Regions from separate parts of the Arthrobacter sp. TmtSoilC48 genome, predicted to be linked through region 1. Evidence: predicted binding sites of a transcription regulator. Region 1 holds the regulator's gene; the other holds the start of a gene.

Region 1 (7,206 bases):
TCATCAGCCTTGCTGTTGCAGCCGCCCAGATAGTCCTTGCCATGAAGATGAAGGAAGGCAAGGAATGGGCACGCCTCGCCCTCACCGTCCTTGCCGCAGTTTCCCTGTTGCTCGCCATCTTCGGCTCCATCAACGCCGGCGGACCCGGTGCAGGCCTGGGTGGCAACTGGTTCGGTTTCCTGGTCAGCGCAGTGGCCGTTGTGCTGATGTGGCTGCCGAACTCGCAGCTGTGGTTCAAGGCAGTAAAGGGCGCCGTCTAACCTGCCTGAAGTACCGCCGTCGGGCTCTCATCCAAGCCGCCCTGACAGGTGCACAAGGCCGTGGTGGTCCATTGGACCACCGCGGCCTTCATCATGAAGGCGTACGCCATCGTGATGATTTCATCTGAAGCAGGAAATTCCTGCGTGTGATCATCCGCAGCACCGGACCCCGGAGGTACGGTGGAAGCAGAACCAGGCTGGGGGCAGGGTCTTTTTGCTGATCCCGGCAGCCGTACCAGCAGTCGAACAAGCAAAGGAATGCCATGAGCAACCCTCCATACCCGCCGTCCAACGCCGGGGACGCCAAACCGGGCGATCCCAACACCGGTGATAACAAGGGCGACGCCAACAAGCCTGAGCAGCCGGGCCAGCCATCCATGCCACAGTACGGTCAGCCGTCGGCACCGCAGTACGGCCAGCAGACTCCCCAATATGGTCAGCAGCCCAGCGCTCCGCAGTACGGTCAGCAGTCCCCGGCTGCTCCCCAATATGGCCAGCCCCCGGCTCCCCAATATGGTCAGCAGGCTCCCCAGTTTGGCCAACAGTCGCCGCAGTTTGGTCAGCAGTCGCCCTACGGCCAGCAGCCGTCTCCCTACGGTCAGCAGGCCCCGCAATACGGGCAGGACACCAACTGGCCCAGCCAGCAGCCAGGGCCTGCTACGGTTCCCCCGCTGGTCAACATCTCCTTCTGGATGATCATCGCAGCGGGCATCCTGTCCGCCATCAGCTCGCTGATCCTGGCCACCACCGGCTCGGATGCCTTCATCAACTCGATGATCCAGCAGGCTGCACAGCAGGGCACCGAATTCCCGGAAGGCTCCCTGGAAGGCATGCGTGGCGGTATCGTCGTTGCCGCCATCATTGGAGCCATCGTGTCCCTGGGCCTCTACGCCTTGGTTGCATTCCCGGTCCGCAAGGGCAAGAACTGGGCCAGGATCCTGGGCACCGTCTTCGCGGCGATCTCCGTCCTCGGCCTCGCCGGACTGTTCCAGTTCGGTGCTACGTATGGCATCCTGCAGCTCTTGGTGATCCTGCTGGGAGTTGCCGCAATCGTCCTGCTGTACCTGCCGGCGTCGGCTCCGTATTTCCGTAAGCCGCAGCCTTTCGGCAACCCGTACCAGAACCCGTACGGCCGCTAAACCACGGCAGTTCGTTCCACAGCGGGCGCGGACCCGGAAAGGCTAGACAGCCTGACCCGGTGTCTGCGCCCGTTGTGCGTGGTACGCCAGGATCTGCAGCTCGGTGGCCATATCCACCTTGCGGAGGTTCACGTGCGGCGGAACCTGCAGGAGAACCGGAGCAAAGCTCAGGATGCTCCGGATTCCGGCAGCGATGACGCGATCACAGACTTCCTGGGCCACTGTGGCGGGCAATGCCAGCACCACCATGTTGGTGTGGGTGCGTTCCAGGACACGTTCAAGTTCCGCTGAATCGCTGACCCGCAACCAACCCACCTCGTTGCCGATCACCATGGGGTCTGCGTCGAAAATAGCTACGACGTCGAATCCCCGGGACTCGAAGCCGCCGTACCGCGCCAGGGCCTTGCCGAGGTTACCGGCGCCGACGATTGCGACCTTCCAGTCATGCGTCAGGCCAAGGGCTGCAGCAATGTGACGGCTCAGGTACTGGACTTCGTAGCCCACCCCGCGGGTCCCGTACGAGCCCACGTAGGAAAGGTCTTTGCGGAGCGTGGAGGAGCTGACGCCTGAAGCCTCGGCCAACGCGTCCGATGACACACGTTCCACGCCTTCTGCCAGGAGCGAGTTGAGCGCGCGCAAATAGAGAGTCATCCGGGCCACAGCCGCGGGCGGGATCTGCTTGGCGGCAGGTTCGTTGTCCCCGCTTGTTGCCCCCGGGGACGGTTCCAGCGCAGTCACGGTTTTCTCCATTGCGTCGCTTGTTGTTCCACTCTATGGCCCTTGGGCGGACTCAACAAAAGCCGGTACTTCCGGGTAACAGAGTCCCGTGGTCCTCAGCCTTCGAGAACTTTTTTCAATGTACGGGTCAAGCGCTGCTCGTCGATCTTCCAAAAGTCGCGCTGGACCCCATCCACCAGCACCACTGGAATTTCCTCCGCGTAACGCTCCTGCAGTTCTGCCTTTCCGTCAATTGCCTGCTCGGTCCACTGGATGCCCAGTGCCGAGGTAACGCGCTCGACGGCGGCACGTGCCTCCGTGCACAGGTGGCAGTCAGCTTTGGTGAGGAGGACGACGTCGGGAATAGCCATGACACAACGGTAACCGCCCCAACGCTCTCTCACATCCCACCCCCTTCCCGGCCATCCCTCTCTCACATCCCACCCCCTCCCGGCCACCCCTCTCTCACATCCCACCCCCCTCCCGGCCACCCCGTTACCTTTTTCGTAGCCCGTTTCCTGGTGCAGGATGTGGGTGTGCTGGCCTGCTGATCCCGGCATGATTGTGATCCTCTGTTGTTGATGATCTTGAGAGTGTTGTCACCGGGGTTGGCAGGTGTCGGGGAGACCGCTTATAGGGGCAGGACAGTGTGGGAACGTCGTGCGTAACGTGGATGCCGGGCCCTGACACCGCGGACAGGCCAGCACGGGAGCTGACTACGACTGGAGGTGCCAACGTGATCGCAGAACACGAAACGGTTGAGGTGTTCATCGGACTGGATGTGGGCAAGGGCGAGCATCATGCCGTTGCCGTGGACCGGGCGGGAAAGAAGCTGCTGGACCGGGCGCTGCCTAACGACGAGGCCAGGATCCAAGACATTCTGGCCGAGTTGGAGCATCACGGCCGGATCCTGCTGGTAGTTGACCAGCCAGCGACCATTGGTGCGTTGCCGGTCGCGGTGGCCCAGGCCGCCGGTGTTCTGGTGGGGTATTTGCCTGGTTTGGCGATGCGCCGGATCGCGGACCTGCATCCCGGGGAGGCCAAGACCGATGCCCGCGACGCGTTCATCATCGCCGACGCGGCCCGGACCATGCCGCACACCCTGCGCTCGGTCCGGCTCGCTGACGAGCAGTTGGCCGAGTTGGGCATGCTGTGCGGGTTCGATGATGATCTGGCCAAGCAGGCCACGGCCACGTCCAACCGGATCCGTGGGCTGTTGACCCAGATCCACCCGGCGCTTGAGCGGGTGCTTGGTCCCAGGCTGGATCATCCCGCGGTCCAGGATCTGCTGCGGACCTGGCCCACCCCTGAAGCGCTGCGTCACGCCGGCAGGCGCCGGATCGCGAACCGGCTGACCAAGCTCGCCCCGCGCATGGGCGAACGCCTGGCAGATGAGATCATCGACGCCCTCGGCCGGCAAACAGTCACGGTTGTTGGGACGAACGCCGCAACGATCGTGCTCCCGGAACTGGCCGGAATGCTCGCCAGGCTCCATGAAGGACGCGCCATGGTTCACGCCCAGGTCGAGGCCCTTGTGGAGGCCCACCCTCTTTACCCGGTCCTGATGTCTCTGCCGGCAGTGGGCATCAGGACCGCAGCACGGATCCTTACCGAAGTCGCCGGGAAAGACTTCCCGACCGCGGGGCACTTGGCCTCTTACGCCGGCCTGGCCCCCGTGACCTGGCGTTCGGGGTCCTCCATCCGGGCAGACCGCGCCTCCCGCAAAGGCAACAAAGTCCTCAAACGCACCCTCTACCTCTCCGCCTTCGCAGCCCTCAAAGACCCGCAATCGCGCTCCTACTACGACCGCAAACGCGCCGAAGGCAAACACCACAGCCAAGCCCTTATCGCCCTCGCCCGACGCCGCTGCGACACCCTCTACGCCATGCTCAGAGACGGGACCCTATACCAACCCCAAACACCCGCAACCGCTTGACGAAAAACATAGGGGCACTCTCACATCCCACCCCCTCCCCGGCCATCCCTCTCTCACATCCACCCCGGCGGTCGCCCACCGTGCGCCCTCAACGCCGGGGCCGGGCGATTGACTAGACTCAAGGCATGCCCGACGAGAAGAACGCCGCCGTGGTCGCCGACGCCAAGGTGCCACAGCACACCGGCGAAGCCGCTTTCTTCGACGTCGACAACACGTTGATGAAGGGCGCGAGCCTCTTCCACGTGGCCCGCAAGATGTACGAACGCAAGGCATTCACCCTGTCCCAGGCGGCTGGCTTCGCGTGGAAGCAGTTCAAATTTGTCATGCGTGGCGAGAATATGGACGACGTCCATGCCGTGCGCGACTCGGCCCTGACCCTGGCTGCCGGGATAACCGTGGAGGACATCAAAGCCCTCGGCGAAGAAGTTTATGACGAAATGATCGAGTCACGGATCTGGCCCGGAACCAAGGCACTCGCGGAGCAGCACCTTCGTGTAGGCCGACGGGTGTGGTTAGTGACGGCCACACCCATTGAGGTTGCCACAGTCATCTCCACAAGGCTCGGACTGACGGGCGCGCTGGGGACCGTGGGCGAGGTCCATGACGGAATGTATACCGGCAAGCTTGTGGGTGACATCCTGCACGGGCCGGCCAAGGCCATCGCCGTCCAACTCATCGCTGATCAAGAAGGCTTGGACTTGGAACACTGCTGGGCTTACAGCGACTCTGCCAATGACATCCCGCTGCTGACTATGGTGGGGCACCCCGTGGTGATCAACCCCGACTCCAAGCTGCGCCGGCATGCCCGCGACAACAACTGGCCTGTATACGACTTCCGCTCCGGACGCCGTGCAGCAACCCTTGGACTTAAGGCCGCAACCGTCGGCGGAGCCATTTACGGACTGTGGCGAGGGTTCTCAAAGTTCCGTGGTCCCCGCTAGCCGTTCCGCTCTCACATCCCAACGCGTTTCCACCGTTCCGCTCTCACATCCCAACGCGTTTCCACCGTTCCGCTCTCACATCCTCCAGTAGCACTGGTCTGCCTGTGGATAACTTCTGCACGCTTTGCCGCTTCCAAGAAACAATGCGGGTATGCAGAATTCGCTACTCAACCCGTCCAGCCCGATCTTGCGGCCTTTCAGCCTGAACGAAGCCAAAGCAGCGGGCATCAACCCCGCTGCCATTTGGCGCAGCAGCAACATCCTTCCCGTTAGCCGTGGCTTGTACCGGCCAAGCGATTGGGATTTCGACCTTCCGGCAGCCGCCCGTTCCCTTTCCTCAGCCAGCCCTGGCGCTTGGATCTCCCACACAACTGCCGCCAGGCTCTATGGTTTTGTCTTGCCAGCGTGGCTTTCGGATTCCAATGAACTGCATTTGAGCAAACCCCGACATCTGCCATCTGTTCGGCGCAAGGGCATCATCGGGCACACGGAAAAGCACTTCGAGGGGGAGATTGAGCAAGTCCAAGGGATTTGGATGAGCACTCGAGCCCGAACATGGCTGGATTTGGCGCGTCGTCTCCCCCTTCATGACCTCGTATGCGTGGCAGATCAGTTGATCCGCATTCCGCGACCCGAGTTTGAGGGGCGCGATGCACCGTTTGCTACTGCCGAGCAGCTCCGGAACATGGTCGAACGACACAAAAACCGCCAAGGCGTAGTCCGTGCACGGCAAGCCCTTGACCTTATGCGCGTCGGGGCCGACTCGGCTCCAGAGACTTTACTACGTATGGCCATGCTTGATGCCAATTTGCCGGAACCTCAGCTTCAAGTGATGCTGCGCGCGAACGACCCCTTCTCGCCTTCAGCGGACTTGGGTTTCAAGGCCCGTCGCCTCGCGATCCAGTACGACGGCGGCCATCACCTTGAGGAGGAGCAGATGCATAGCGATCGGCGCAGGGATAAGGCCTTCAGAGCAGCCGGTTGGACTGTCCTTGTCTTTGGAAAAGAGGACCAGGCGGACAACTTCGGCAATGCCGTTCGGCAGATCAAGAGGGCCCTGCGGACTGCATGGATGGATCCATCCGTTGCCTCCGGGTTTGCCAGGAACGCGATGTGAGCGAGCATCACGCCAAACAGGCCAGGATGTGAGAGAACATCCGGCCAAACAGGCCAGGAAGTGAGAGAACATCCGGCCAAACAGGCCAGGAAGTGAGAGAACATCCGGCCAAACAGGCCAGGAAGTGAGAGAACATCCGGCCAAACAGGCCAGGAAGTGAGAGAACATCCGGCCAAACAGGCCAGGAAGTGAGAGAACATCCGGCCAAACAGGTCAGGAAGTGAGCGAACATCCGGCCACAAACGCCCCGATGTGAGAGAGCAAAAATGCCCGCCGCCTTGGAGGCAACGGGCATTCACGCTTGGTGAAGTATCTCTACTTCTTATTGCGGCGCTGGTGGCGAGTCTTGCGAAGCAGCTTGCGGTGCTTCTTCTTGGCCATACGCTTGCGGCGCTTCTTAATAACTGAACCCACGAAAGTTCCTTACAAACTAGATGAAGGTCCTGTCTGTTGGAACGGATCCGCGGACTAGCAGCAGACAGTACAACTGACAGATTCTTACATTGACGTAAAACGTTCCTTAACAGAGTACCGCTTCAAAGGGGCACCCCGTGACCACGGTCCGCGGGACGGACTCCGGCGCCCTCAGGCGGTCTCCGATTGTCCGTCGACCACAGCACCCTTGAGGTACTGGGCCACGGCTTCTTCAGGCACCCGGAAGGAGCGGCCAAACCTGACGGCAGGCATTTCCCCTGAGTGGACCAGGCGATACACAGTCATTTTGGAAACACGCAGGACGTCGGCTACTTCAGCCACAGTCATGAAACGCGCATTCGAGAAGTTAGTCTCCGCGGACATTTCCCATATTCCTTTGCTCTCAGCTGGACAGGACACCCCCAGTAGAACGGTGTGCCGATGCTGAGCCATCAAACAACCATGTGCTAGATACTCTAGAGGCTGAAGTGACCAATGTGAAAGCATTTCCGGTAAGTGGGACTCTACTCCCCGGCTACTCCCCCGGCTACTCCCCCGGGACCAGCCGGCGCTTCCGGGCCGACGCAGCGAGCTGCTCCAGCACTGAAGCGGTGACGTCCCATTCCATGCAGGCATCGGTAACGCTCTGGCCGTAGACCAGTTCCTGCTCACCAGCCAATTG
Region 2 (7,206 bases), 950 kb from region 1:
GAAATGACCGGCCTGGACCTCAAGAACGACGCCCTGATCGAGGTTGCGGCGCTCGTGACGGACTCCGAGCTCAACATCCTGGGCGATGGCGTGGACGTCGTCATCAAGCCCGACGACGCAGCGCTGGAGCAAATGAACGACTTCGTTCGAGACATGCACACCCGCTCAAAGCTCCTTGACGAACTCCCCCACGGCAAGACGATGGCCGAGGCCGAGGCGCAGGTGCTTGAGTACATCGAGAAGTGGGTTCCAGACCCCCGCAAGGCCCCGCTGGGAGGCAACTCCGTAGGCACGGACAGGATGTTCCTGGCCAGGGACATGCCGAACATTGTGGAGCACCTCCACTATCGCGTCATCGATGTCAGCACCATCAAGGAACTCTCGCGCCGCTGGTTCCCGCGGGCATACTTCCAGTCGCCGGCCAAGCATGGCGGACATCGCGCACTGGGGGACATCAAGGATTCCATCGACGAGCTCCGTTACTACAGGCAGGCCGTTTTTGTGCCCGCCCCTGGGCCTGACACGGCTACCGCGCAGCGCATCTCCAAAGACATCACGGCTACTGCTGAGACTCTGGGCTCAACGGAAACTATGTGATCTGCGCCATTTTTGAAGGTTTTTTCGTCGAAACCGGCAAAAGTGGACTTTTCACCCCAAAACAGCAGGTAAGCTATTTGTCGTTGCCTTCACGGAATGCCGGTCATACGGACTTACCGAAAAAGGCACATGGTGGGCGTAGCTCAGTTGGCAGAGCGCCTGGTTGTGGTCCAGGAGGTCGCGGGTTCAACCCCCGTCGCTCACCCCGCCGAGATTGGCTCAAAAAGCCGGTTTCCACAAAGGCCGCACCGGTTATCCGGTGCGGCCTTTGTTTTGTTTTGGCCCGGCTGCAGTCGCATGGGTTGCTTCCGGAACACAGCGATCAACCAAGGAAGAGCTGAGATGACCGTCCTCCCTGTGACCATTTGGGGCGAACCCGTTTTGCATCGTCGGGCAAGTGAAGTCGAAGTATTCGATGACGATCTCCGGAAACTCATCGCGGACATGTTTGAAACCAATGAAGCCGCGAACGGAGTAGGCCTCGCCGCACCCCAGGTAGGAGTCGGGAAGCGCATCTTTGTGTATAAGTACGCGAACGACGACGACGCCCCTGATCAAGGCGTTCTGGTCAATCCCGTGTTGACCCTCTCAAAGGTCTCAGGCGCCCTCCCGGACCCGGAAGAGCACATTGAGGGCTGCCTGTCCTTCCCCGGAGAGCACTACCCTCTGCAGCGTGCCGAATGGGCCCGCGTCCAAGGCTTTGATGGTGACGGGAATCCTGTGGACTTCGAAGCCACGGGCTGGTTCGCTCGAGTCATGCAGCACGAGTACGACCATTTGGACGGCAAGCTTTACGTCAACCGCCTTGTGGACCGATATGCCAGGAAGGCAATGAAGCAGGCCAAGAAGAACGGTTGGGGCGTTCCCGGATTGACATGGATGCCTGGCGTCGACCCTGACCCGTTCGGACACTGATTCGATGAGCCAGGCACCCCATGCAGCATTGTTCGAGCTCTTGGACATTGCCGGCGAGGACGCCGTGGAATGCGCCGCGCTCCTGGACAGAGCCCCCAGTGGCCACGTCCTGGAAGCATTGGAGCTTCTGCAGGAGCGGCTTGGCACTTTTCCGGCCGACAGTATTTCTCCCGACCGGATTTGGCCCGGCCAGCCCGTCGAGAGCGTCTGGATCGAGGCACTGCTCCGCTTCGCACCCAGAGTCCACGCATACCATCTGGAACTGGGTATCAGCACTGACGTCTCAGCAGCCACGTTGGCCGACGTAGGGCTCCAGCTGCGCATCAACCGCCGCGTCCATGGACATTTCGGCCTGGACACCTGGAGCTGGCTGACGTTGCACATGGCAGGGAATCTGTTCCGCCTCGGCCGGTTGCAATTCCATTTGATCCGGAGCCGGCGTGACGACGGCCCAGGGGGCAACGTGGCGTACGCATCCGATTGGATCCTGGGTGTCCATATTCCCGAAGACGGCGGCCTCTCCCCTGCGCTGGTCGACGCCAGCTTTAACGAGGCTCGCTGGTTCTTTCCCCACTATTTCCCGGACAAACCGGCCACTGTGGCCACGTGCGAGTCCTGGATGCTGGATCCTTATCTGGTTGCGCGGCTTCCTGACAGCAACATCGCATCCTTCGCCCGCCGCTTCACCCTGGATCGGTGCACCGATGCCCCCACTGATGCCGTGTACTTCACGTTTAGGCAGCGGGGGCTCGGGAACCTGGACAAACTACCCCGGGAGACTTCGCTCCAGCGCATAGTCCTGGAGAGAATCGACGACGGCGGTACCTGGCAACTGGGGCACGGTCACCTGGCGCTGTAGATGGTCTGCTGATCCGGGCAAGAAGACAGGACGCGCATCATGGCATCCTTCTCCGACTGTGTGACCCACAGCTTGTACGCTGCCTTGACGGAGATCTGGCGCGCTACGTAGTGACACCGGAAGTTCTTGTTCGGAGGGAGCCACGTGGCCGCGTCGCCGGCGCCCTTCTTCACGTTCTCCGGCCCATCAGCCGCAATCAGGTTCAACGGATCATTTGCCAGCCTTTGGCGTTGCTGCACCGTTAACTGCTTGGCACCCTTCTGCCATGCGTCGGCCAGGGCGACAATGTGATCAATCTGAACTTCAGCGCTGGTGTCCTGGCCCCGACGGAAGGTTACGTGGGCGCCCGTGTAGGGTTCCTGAAACTCTCCGGTGGCAACCCTGCATGAGGAACCACTGGTGAACTCCACGGACGACAGGTCCCTGCGCAGGATGTCGTTCCTGGTATCGCATCCGTTTCGATCGGCGTCCAGCCACGCCTGGCCGAATGCGGTTCGCTCATAGTCTTCCTGGGATGCGCGTCCTTTAACTTCCAGCTGTGCGAGTGCCGCGCTTGCCTTCTCCGCGGGAACGGCCTCGATGCCGGTAATGGGTTTCATCCATGCGGGATTAAATACCGGCGCTTCACTGGGACCGGACACCCATGGCCCGGCTGCATCGAACTGGCCGGTGGTGAAGAACCAGGACAGTCCTGCCGCGAGGGTTACGGCTGCCAATCCTAGAATGGCCCACGCCTGGCGTGATCGTCTGCGCGCGCGTTTGTAGGCAGACCAGGTGATACTCAAGGGGCTCCGTCCAGTCGGGGTGGGTCGTGTCCTATGAGCGTAGGACACGGCACCGACAGTCAGAGCCGATATCCACAGTGTGTAGGAGAAGTCACACTGCAGTGATGGGGAACTTCCCCGGGTTACTGCTCACGCATAACGCGTTGGAGGTCTTCGGCAGCCACCTCCAGCAGCGTACGCAATTGCTGGACGCGTTCGTCGCTGACGTCCCCCGCCGCGTTTGCTGCGATGGCCTGGTCCAGCAGTTTCTGTGCCTGCTTGTGGTTGGCCCGCGCTACATCCAGCGCATGTTCCAGCGTTGTCTCGTGTTCCAAAGTCGATTCATTTTCCATGAACCCATTTTGGTCAGGTTTCCCGGCTGATACCAGTAACACAGCCGGGAAACCCGTGAATACTTCCCGGCTTAGGCGTTCGCTGCCTCAAGCACTGCAATAGGCGCCACGATGTCGCGGGCAGGGAAGGACGGCGGGTTGACGCCGGCCATTTCCTCCATGACACGGACAACCTGGCAGGAGTAGCCGAATTCGTTGTCGTACCAAACGTAGAGCACGAGGTTCTTGTCGTTGGAAATAGTGGCCAGACCATCAACGATGCCTGCGCGGCGGGACCCAACGAAGTCGGTGGAGACAACGTCCGGGGAATCGATGTAGTCGATCTGCTTGCGCAACGGTGAGTGCAGCGACATTTCGCGGAGGTAGTCGTTGACCTCATCGCGTGTGGTGCCCTTGGCGAGGTTGAGGTTCAGGATCGCCATGGAAACATCCGGGGTAGGTACGCGGATGGCGTTACCGGTGAGCTTGCCCTGAAGTTCCGGAAGCGCCTTGGCAACAGCCTTGGCTGCCCCTGTCTCCGTGATGACCATGTTCAGTGCTGCCGAGCGGCCGCGGCGATCTCCCTTGTGGAAGTTGTCGATCAGGTTTTGGTCGTTCGTGAACGAGTGCACCGTCTCAACGTGGCCGTGGATGATACCGAATTTGTCGTTGATGGCCTTCAGTACCGGGGTAATGGCGTTGGTCGTGCACGACGCGGCCGTGACGATCTTGTCGTCATCGGAAATGTCGGACTGGTTGATTCCGTGGACGATGTTCTTCAGGTCGCCCTTGCCCGGAGCCGTCAGCAGGACGCGCGAAACACCCTTGCTTTGCAGGTGTTGGGACAGGCCTTCCGCATCGCGCCAACGCCCGGTGTTATCCACTACGAGGGCATCCTTGATGCCGTAGGCGGTGTAGTCCACGGTTGCGGGGTTGTCGGAGTAGATGACCTGGACCTGAACGCCGTTGGCGGTGATGGTGTTTGCTTCTTCGTCCACGCGGATAGTTCCCTCAAAGGAACCATGTACGGAGTCGCGGCGCAGGAGGCTGGCACGCTTGACGAGGTCGTTCTCGGCGCCCTTGCGGACAACGATGGCACGCAGCCGCAGGCCATGCCCGCCACCGGCCTTTTCAATCAGGATGCGGGCCAGGAGGCGGCCGATGCGCCCAAAGCCGTACAGCACGACGTCGGTGCTGGTGCGGTCATCAGCGCCACGCTTTCCGACGATTTCCGCGAGCTCGGCCCGCAGGAAGTCATCCAACGAGGTGCCGTGGCCCTCGACGCGGAACTTCTCCGTGAGACGGGCAATGTCGATTGCAGCCGCACCGAGTTCCAGCTCGGCAAGAGCGTTCAACAGGGGTGCGGTTTCTTCGAGCAGGAGCTCGGTGTTGCTCATCCGGCGCGCAAAGCGGTGGGCCTTCAGGATGTTCATGGTCGACTTGTTGATCAGGCTCCGGCCGTGGATGCTCGTGACCACGTTGTTTTCCCGGTACAACCGGCCGATCACCGGAATCATGGCCTCGGCGAGAGCCTCCCGGCCCATCCACTTATCAAGACAAGAATCTGACGTCTGGCTCACAGAACTACCTTCCTTGGGTCAACCACATACGTCCTCGTATGCAGATGGCGGCCGCCCGGAGTAATCCTGCGGCACGAGCACTGGACGGGCTTCGGTCCACCCACAGCGCCTTGAACGATTGCAAAGAAAAGACCGCCGGCTGCGAACGCAGTCCCGGCGGCAGAACATCTACGTTCATAACAAGTCTAAGGCGGAAGGGCGCCCTCTTGGGCGCCCGGGGGCGTGAAATCACTCACATGGCAGTCACAATGGACATCACATGCCTGGGACCTCAGTGGCAAATATGTGGATGGGTTGACCGATACGCCGGGTTCTGTCATCCCTTGCCGTTGCCGGCAAAGGAGTGGCGGCCATCCATCTACGAACGCCGTTGCCGGCGCCCTCCAGCAGCCTACCCGGACACTCGGGCGAGCAGCCCTCAAACGTGCCCTGTCTGGCCTTGCTCCGGGTGGGGTTTACCTAGCCTCCCCGGTCACCCAGGGAGCTGGTGGTCTCTTACACCACCGTTTCACCCTTACCTGCCGCATGTTGATGCAAGCATCAGCACGCGCAGGCGGTCTGTTTTCTGTGGCACTGGCCTGCGGGTTACCCCGAGTGGGCGTTACCCACCACCCTGCTCTGCGGAGCCCGGACGTTCCTCGAGCCACTTGCGTGACGCGCGACCGCCTGGTCAACCCATCCGCCGTACAGTCTACCGGCGTCGAGGGTTGCCCCGGTCCCCGGTAATATCGTCTGGTGCTGATTCTGCTGCCGCCTTCCGAAGGCAAGACCCCCGCCGTCAAAGGTCCCGCCGTCGAATGGGAGTCGCTCAGCTTTCCGGAGCTGAACCCGTACCGCGCGAAGGTCCTGGAATCGTTGGGCACCGTCAGCGCCCACGAGGACGCGCTGGCACTGCTGGGCGTAGGTGCCTCGCTGAAGGACGACGTCGAACGTAATACCCGGCTGCACGCGGAACCGGCGGCCCCGGCCCATCAGGTCTACTCAGGAGTCCTGTATGACGCGCTCGGCTTCAAGTCCATGACGCCGGCCCAACGACGCAAGGCAACCGAAACGATTTTGGTGGTTTCGGCACTGTGGGGCGTTATCGGTTTTGGTGACCAGGTGCCGGCTTACCGGCTGTCCATGGGAACCGCACTGCCCGACGTCGGACGCCTCGCCTCCTTCTGGAAGCCGAACCTGAATGCGGCCCTCGCCAAACGGGCTGAAGGAGAGCTGCTGGTTGATTGCCGTTCCAGCACGTATGCAGCTGCGTGGGCTCCCCCGGCAGCGCAGACCGTCACGGTGAATGTATTCAACGAGGCAAACGGCAAGCGCACGGTGGTCAGCCACTTCGCCAAACACACCCGTGGCGAGTTTGCCAGGCATCTGCTGACCAGGCGCGGCAAGGCCGCTGCCACGCCCGATCAACTGCTGAAGGCCGCCAAGGAAGTCTGGGCAGCGGAACTTGTTCCCGGGACGGCCCGCAAGCCGCATGCCCTCAATATCATTCTGGGCAGTTAGGTCAGTTCCGCTCGGCTAGGTCAGTTCCACTCGGCCGAACGGACCAGGATGCATCCGGAATCAGGGCAAAAGACGATGTCGTCGTCAGCCGCAGCCTTGACTTCAGCGAGGTCGCCGGGGCTGAGCATCATCCCTGAACCTTCCGATTTACCGTGGAAGAGCCTGGCGGCACCGACGCCGCGCTTGGCTATGGTCTTCTCATAGACTGCAAGCATTCCGGCGTCGAGGGCCTCCGCGAAAGCGGCACGCTGCCCGCGGACCACGGTTTCCTCGGCCGCGATCTCAGCAATCGCCTCATCCAGTTCGGCGCGGATGCCGGCAAATGAACCCTGGATGTCATCCACGATGGTCTGTTGCGCGGCCTGGCGCTCCCGCAGGGTGTCCAAACGTTCCAGGATTTCAAGCTCAACATCTTCAAGGTCGGAGCGGCGCTTATTAAGGGACGCAATATCACTTTGGAGCGCTACGAGGTCCTTGGAGAGGCCGGTTCCGCTATTGAGCCTGGCTTCGTCCCGTTCGATGCGGGATGCGACCTGTTCCACGTCAGCTTCCGAACGACGCAGTTCGGCTTCGGCGTCGTGTACGGCCATCTTGGCCGCGCCCAACTCACCATTGGCAACGTTGAGTGCATCCTGCAGGTCAGCTATCCGGGGATCTGT

Evidence for each region. Region 1 encodes Rex, which represses fermentation and respiration genes when NADH is low (regulators of the CRP and FNR family bind a similar motif). Its sites were predicted from a motif close to CTTGTGAANNNNTTCACAAG; they were not measured.
Region 2: a site for Rex is predicted at 5,267-5,286, ahead of AC6I97_RS11290 (glyceraldehyde-3-phosphate dehydrogenase). Genes of this name have one in related genera too.

What each region holds. Positions count from the first base shown of each region.
Region 1 is NZ_AP046049.1:1,450,726-1,457,931, reverse strand. It holds gene AC6I97_RS06970 (hypothetical protein) at 1-260, shown strand, start outside; gene AC6I97_RS06965 (hypothetical protein) at 524-1,399, shown strand; gene AC6I97_RS06960 (redox-sensing transcriptional repressor Rex) at 1,442-2,149, opposite strand; gene AC6I97_RS06955 (glutaredoxin family protein) at 2,233-2,487, opposite strand; gene AC6I97_RS06950 (IS110 family RNA-guided transposase) at 2,790-4,052, shown strand; gene AC6I97_RS06945 (HAD family hydrolase) at 4,178-4,993, shown strand; gene AC6I97_RS06940 (DUF559 domain-containing protein) at 5,145-6,110, shown strand; gene AC6I97_RS06935 (30S ribosomal protein bS22) at 6,426-6,524, opposite strand; gene AC6I97_RS06930 (helix-turn-helix domain-containing protein) at 6,696-6,908, opposite strand; gene AC6I97_RS06925 (3-deoxy-7-phosphoheptulonate synthase) at 7,072-7,206, opposite strand, start outside.
Region 2 is NZ_AP046049.1:2,397,057-2,404,262, reverse strand. It holds gene orn (oligoribonuclease) at 1-597, shown strand, start outside; tRNA gene AC6I97_RS11315 (tRNA-His) at 730-802, shown strand; gene def (peptide deformylase) at 940-1,512, shown strand; gene AC6I97_RS11305 (acyltransferase domain-containing protein) at 1,517-2,371, shown strand; gene AC6I97_RS11300 (HNH endonuclease family protein) at 2,356-3,156, opposite strand; gene AC6I97_RS11295 (hypothetical protein) at 3,279-3,488, opposite strand; gene AC6I97_RS11290 (glyceraldehyde-3-phosphate dehydrogenase) at 3,560-5,047, opposite strand; RNA gene rnpB (RNase P RNA component class A) at 5,334-5,725, opposite strand; gene AC6I97_RS11280 (YaaA family protein) at 5,783-6,547, shown strand; gene AC6I97_RS11275 (zinc ribbon domain-containing protein) at 6,568-7,206, opposite strand, start outside.